DNA from 3 places in the Paenibacillus sp. NPDC056933 genome. Region 2 is predicted to be linked to each of the others. Evidence: riboswitches for the same ligand, from Rfam matches in the RefSeq annotation. Region 2 holds a riboswitch; each other region holds the start of a gene.
The links. A riboswitch is a leader RNA that binds a small molecule or an ion and turns the genes downstream of it on or off. The one in region 2 is predicted to bind S-adenosylmethionine.
Positions count from the first base shown of each region.

Region 1 (2,206 bases), on a different contig from region 2:
TTTTTAACTTGTTATCTTCCATTGCTGCATCCTCCTGGGATCTCGATTAGATTTGCGGTCCAATATCGTAAGGCGTCTCTTGATATACATAGTAATTGAGCCAATTAGAGAATAATAAGTTTGCATGTGCCCGCCAAGTTGCCGGAGGGACACGGGAAGGGTCATCATTCGGAAAATAATGTTTAGGAAGAGCCACATTCATTCCCTTGGCTGCATCCCGGTCATATTCCCATTTCAATGAAAGCGGATCATACTCGGCATGTCCGGTTACAAAAATCTGCTTGCCGTCTTTGGTGGCGACCAGAAAAATGCCAGCCTCCTCGGATTCAACCAAAATTTCGAGGTTATCATTCTTTTCAATATCTTCACGGCGCACTTCCGTGTGACGAGAATGCGGAACGTTAAATACTTCATCGAATCCGCGCAGTAACTGCACATTGGATTTGTTGATCGTATGTGAGAATACGCCAAAGCATTTCTCATCCAGTGGAACTTTCGGAACACCAAAATGATGGTATAAACCCGCTTGGGAAGCCCAACAGATATGCATGGTCGAAGTTACATTGGTTTTGGTCCATTCGAAGATCTCCTGGATCTCCTTCCAATAGTTCACGTCTTCGAAGTCCATTTGCTCTACAGGAGCACCTGTAATGATCATGCCGTCAAAACGGCGATGTTCAATCTCGTCAAAGGTTTTGTAGAACAGGTCCAAATATTCCTGTGATGTATTCTTGGATGTATGAGATTTCGGATGCACCAGAACGATGTCCACCTGAATGGGTGTGTTTCCGACTAGACGAAGCAATTGCGTTTCTGTCGTTTCCTTTGTAGGCATCAGGTTTAATATAGCGATACGGAGCGGACGAATATCTTGCTTATAAGCAGATGTTTCGTCCATGACAAAGATGTTTTCTCCTGCGAGCACTTCCTTGGCTGGCAGGGTGTCTGGTATTTTGATCGGCATGTTGTTCAAACTCCTCCTTGTGCATAGATAGATGCAGCATGGGCTGCCATGAGCTTGCCTTCAGGCGCTGGATGCCATTACATCAAGTGACAAGCTCAAGTTCCGTAGCGAAAATCACTGCTGAGAAGTCGGGGCATATAAAACAAAGACCTTCCTCGGATTCCGAGAAAGGTCATATGTAAATAGATATGCGCCTCTCTCATCTCTCAGTTACAACAGTGCCACATGGACACTTGGTCGCTGCAAGAATTAGCACCGTACGGATATACCGCCGGTTGCCGGGTTTCATCGGGCCAGTCCCTCCACCTACTCTTGATAAGATTTCGCTGTATTCAATTGTAATTTAAAATGGTTCACCGTCTACTTTAAAACATTAATCCACTCACGTCAAGATGCAGTTCATAGTCTTCACCTCTGGACCCGGAACCGATCAACTTCCGTTGTCATACACTGCTCCAGGGCGCGAAATCGACACATTTTTGCGCTTGAAAGCACCCTGTACCAGCGGTATACTAAACAAGTGTTATAAACCCTTATGTGAGAGGTGACATATTCAATGGATGGCGACCCGAGGCCCGACTGGCAGCCGAGTTCCTACAAACTGCATAGAGAATTGACATCAGCATGCCGGCAGCGGGACGTTACTTCCGTTTGTATATAGAGCGAACGCAGTCCTGATCTCCAGGCTCCGCTGCCGACCGGCTGATCTCTTCTTTTTTGCGCCCAAATTGATAAAAATCCGCCAGCTTGGCGGGTGCAGAAGGAGTAGATAAACAATGAAAATCCGGTTGGTAAACAACGGTGTATTTATCCCGGTGGACGACATTCAGCAGGCGCTGACTCCACCAGCGGAGGGATTTTACTGGATTGATGCGGATGTAGACGATTTGGCGGTACTTCAACCGCTGTTCTTAATGCATGATCTGGCAGTGGAAGACTGCTTGAGTGACGAAGAACAACGTCCGAAGATTGAAATTTATGAGAGCCATTATTTTATTGTCATTAATAGCATTCGTTTCGATGATGAAGAGATTTTTTTGCGTGCCGTCAACCTGTTCCTTGGAAGACATTTTATTATCAGTGTTACGAAACAGAAAGTCAGTGAATTACGGACATTGAAACCGATACTATGGGAACAGGAAATCAGCACCCCGGATCGGCTGCTGTACCTCCTCGTGGACTTGATTGTTGATAATTATTTCACAGTCGGTGACCGGATTGAAGCACGGATTGAGAAGCTTG
Region 1 is NZ_JBHUQN010000001.1:1,102,383-1,104,588, reverse strand. It holds gene ACFTRD_RS05100 (aminotransferase class I/II-fold pyridoxal phosphate-dependent enzyme) at 1-22, opposite strand, end outside; gene metA (homoserine O-acetyltransferase MetA) at 47-964, opposite strand; SAM riboswitch class I at 1,161-1,286, opposite strand; gene corA (magnesium/cobalt transporter CorA) at 1,741-2,206, shown strand, end outside.
Region 1: another riboswitch for S-adenosylmethionine. It lies ahead of metA (homoserine O-acetyltransferase MetA); the one in region 2 lies ahead of mmuP (S-methylmethionine permease).

Region 2 (2,206 bases):
CCGGGAGAAATCCCAGTCTTTTATTTGAGGGGGTTGGTGAATAATGCATATCGTACCAATAAAATTCTTCCTCCTGTATCCCTCGCGAAACTTGATGGCAAAATGCAGTCAGGATCAAGCTTTTTGCTGCAAAATGTCCTTACTGCTGATGGGGAGCATAAATTCTCAGGCGCAGGCGTCTATAAAGGGAAAACGAAAAAGTGGATCGGCACCTTAAATCAGGTGGACCTTCAAGGATTGTCCTGGATCACTGGGGAGGCTAAGGGAGGGGCCTTAAAATCGTATGCACCGAAAAAGGGACATACGATAGTCTATGAAATCAAGTCTACTAAGAGCAAAATTGTGCCAAAAGTCCACGGAGATGACATTTCTTTTCATGTAAAAGTTGAATCAGAAGGTCAACTCATGGAAGATTGGAGTTCTCCGGAAATTCCTGCGACGGAAGAGTACATTGATGAATTGGAGGCTCAGTTCGCTAGTGCAGCCAAAGAACAAATGCAGCAGGTTATGAACAAAATGCAGCACACCTATCGGGTGGAAGTGGCCGGATTTGGAGAGCAGTTGCGGATCAAATACCCGAAAGTATGGAAAAAGGTCAAAAAAAATTGGGATGAAACCTTTAGTCAGATTCCCGTGACCTATGATGTGAAAATGAAAATCACAGATTATGGATCATCGACGGATTAAAGATGAGGGTGGAGATATTCCTTTATCCACAAATGGATGATGATATTTAATTGTTGACACAACCATGATAGATCGCTATATTTATAAAAAATCATTTTCTTATCCAGAGAGGTGGAGGGACTGGCCCTTAGAAGCCTCAGCAACAGATCTGAAGGATACTGTGCTAATTCCAGCGGGTGAACAGCCTGATAGATAGGAGCGTTTGTCTTTATTTGTCAGTTATGGCGCACTCTTCGGGAAGGGTGGGTCTTTTTGTTGTTCTGGATGAAGAAGTAGGGGAGCAGGCATGGATAACAACAAAGATACAGGGCATTTTCAGCGCAAAATGCAGGCACGGCATGTAGTCATGCTCTCACTTGGAGGAGTTATTGGTACAGGTTTATTTCTTAGCTCAGGTTATACCATTCAGCAGGCAGGGCCGATCGGGACTATTCTGTCTTACCTGATAGGAGCGATTGTCGTTTATCTGGTTATGCTTTGTTTAGGTGAACTGTCCGTTCATATGCCGGAGACTGGGGCATTTCATAGCTATGCGGCAAAATACATTGGGCCGGCAACAGGATACACTGTAGCCTGGTTGTATTGGCTAACCTGGACGGTTGCCCTCGGTTCCGAATTTACAGCAGCGGGACTGCTGATGCAACGCTGGTTTCCTTCCGTGAATGTATGGATCTGGAGTGCGCTCTTTGCGCTCATGATCTTCCTGTTCAACGCGCTGACGGTCAAATTTTTTGCAGAATCGGAATTCTGGTTCTCTTCGGTTAAAGTACTTACGATTTTGGTCTTTATTATTCTCGGTGCGGCAGCCATGTTCGGTATTATTCCAATGGCAGACTCGGAAACCGCCCCTTTTCTATCCAATATTACAGCGTCAGGCTGGTTCCCGAATGGCGCTTCTGCGATACTGATGACGATGCTTGCCGTAAACTTTGCGTTCTCGGGCACAGAATTAATCGGAATTGCTGCCGGGGAGACGGAGAATCCGGAAAAGACGATTCCGAAAGCGATCCATACCACGTTATGGCGCTTAATTATCTTTTTTATCGGAACCATTGTTATTCTCTCTGCGCTATTACCCATGTCGGATGCTAGTGTTCTCGAAAGTCCATTTGTAGCTGTAATGGAGCGAATTGGTGTTCCGTATGCAGCAGATATTATGAACTTTGTTATTCTGACGGCGATTCTCTCTGCTGCCAACTCGGGCCTATATGCTTCTTCGCGGATGCTGTGGTCTCTGGCAGATAAAAAGACGATCTCTCCATGGTTTGCCAAATTGACGAAACGCGGTGTACCGCTGAATGCCCTCCTGATCAGCATGGTTGGTGGCGCTTTGGCTTTGCTCTCGAGCATCATTGCACCAGGTACCGTGTATATTACGCTGGTCTCCATCTCTGGCCTTGCCGTTGTTGCCGTATGGATGAGCATCAGTGCTTCGCAGTATATGTTTCGCAGACAGTATCTTCGGGAAGGGCATGCGGTTGAGGAGCTGGTCTACCGGACGCCGCTGTACCCGGCAGTA
Region 2 is NZ_JBHUQN010000006.1:223,348-225,553, reverse strand. It holds gene ACFTRD_RS29095 (Ger(x)C family spore germination protein) at 1-687, shown strand, start outside; SAM riboswitch class I at 784-886, shown strand; gene mmuP (S-methylmethionine permease) at 974-2,206, shown strand, end outside.

Region 3 (2,206 bases), on a different contig from region 2:
GCAACCTAATGTAAGCAGCGGTCATACGTTTACTCTGATTCCGATTTTGTTTAATATTATAAATTATTATTATTTTGATGATCTGCAGAGTGGATAGAGGAGGCTATATATGCTGCGAACGTTGCTGGGTGAATTACCGCGTCAAAACGAAGGGATCCTCAAAGAAGCAATGGAGGCGATGGCGGCTACACTTGAGCTATTTCAGCGACAAATGCATGTGGACCATGATCCTGCCCATGATTTTCGTAAACTGTATGTGTGGACCCAGGGACTCATCTCCTCGTTGGATGAACTGGAGCAAAGCTGTTTTGCTGCTTCCCATTTTCGTCAAAAAGTCAAAGCGGGCTCTACGGATGATATGACAATACCCGAAAAAGCGGAGTATGCTCGTTACGTTTACTTTTACAAGGATGGTTTCATCCGATGTTTTGCCATTCTGGATAAGTTAGGTACGGTGTTGAATGAAATATTTGAGCTGAATACAACCAGTGTTAAAATTCATTTTTCTTATTTCACCGTATTAAGACAGTTTGGCTATGACAAGCTGCATCATGATCTTGCCAACGAGCTGATCCGGATCAAAGACTCCTACCGTGAGCCGATGAGCAAATTGCGCAAACGACGAAACATGGAGATTCATTACATGAACTCCGAAATGCAGGATGATCTGTGGCAGCTGCACCAGACTTTGCAAGGGAAAGTGAAGCTGGAAGACCTGGATCAGCATCTTTTGGAACTCCGCCAGGGTGTAGATATGGTATGTAAGACATTAAAAGCAGCGTATGGCTACATCAACGAGAAGTGGCATAAGCAGGGAATGAATCACCCTGCGAGGTGATTGGATTGCAATATTTGCCTTTGACAAATCGGAATACTTGGATTATACTGAGTTCCTGATCGACAGTTAGATGGAATTAACATTTATGACATTAACATTATAACTACTGAACTTATAAATTAAATATTTCTTATCGAGAGCGGCGGAGGGACAGGCCCGATGAAGCCCGGCAACCGATTTATAACTGCATGACAGCTGTGTCATACTTTATAGATGTTAGGTGCTAATTCCTACAAAATGGTGCAAGGCACGATTTTGGCAGATGAGAAGGTATAATCTTTCACGTGAAGAGCCCTTTTTGTTTCTGCAAAAGGGGCTCTTTTTTTGTACGACCAAGGGGAGTTTTCCTTTCATTCGGGTAAAGATACATGTAGGTAGTGGGAAGGAGCAGTAATTTTGATTGAATTAAAAGGTTTAACCAAGACGTACGGTAAAGGTGCTAAAAGTACGACGGCCTTGTCGGACCTAAATTTGAATATCGGCAAAGGTGAAATATTCGGAGTTATCGGTCATTCGGGTGCAGGCAAGAGCACATTGATCCGTTGTATCAATTTGCTCGAAAGACCGACGGCAGGCGAGGTTTGGGTTGATGGGATCAATTTAACCCGTCTGGGCAAGACCGATTTACAACAACAACGGCGCAAGATCGGCATGATCTTTCAGCATTTTAACTTGTTATCTTCGGCTACGGTGTACGACAATGTCGCTTTTCCTTTAAAACTGGTCAATACACCCAAGGCTGCAATAGATCGCAAAGTGAAGGAAATGCTCGCATTGGTTGGACTGGAGGACCACAGCAATAAATATCCAGCCCAACTGTCAGGCGGACAGAAGCAAAGGGTGGGTATTGCGAGAGCACTCGCGAGTGATCCGAACGTGTTGCTGTGTGATGAGGCCACATCGGCACTTGATCCCCAGACAACGGATTCGATTCTGAAGTTATTGCTGGATATCAATGAAAAGTATAACCTCACGATTGTTCTAATCACCCATGAGATGCACGTGATCCAGAATATCTGTGATCAGGTGGCGGTTATCCATCAAGGAGGCATCGTGGAGCAAGGGCCGGTGACGGAAGTATTCCTCAAGCCGCAGCATGCAATTACACGTGACTTTATGATGCGTGACCATGAGGTGGGAATTGCATTGGAAGAGACCGCTCTGGCGAGTGCAGGTGTTTCATTGCAGACGGACGGATCTTCTAAGCTTGTAAAAATATCCTTCCTTGGCGATAAAACATATGAGGCGATTTTGTCCAGAACGGTTCGCAAAACCGGAGTGGATTTCGCCATCTTGCAAGGCACCATTTCAACGATCAAGCAAGTTCCCTATGGACAGCTGACTGTTCGGTTTGAGGGGCAGTCGGAT
Region 3 is NZ_JBHUQN010000005.1:273,141-275,346, reverse strand. It holds gene ACFTRD_RS27655 (Cthe_2314 family HEPN domain-containing protein) at 110-838, shown strand; SAM riboswitch class I at 966-1,107, shown strand; gene ACFTRD_RS27650 (methionine ABC transporter ATP-binding protein) at 1,235-2,206, shown strand, end outside.
Region 3: another riboswitch for S-adenosylmethionine. It lies ahead of ACFTRD_RS27650 (methionine ABC transporter ATP-binding protein); the one in region 2 lies ahead of mmuP (S-methylmethionine permease).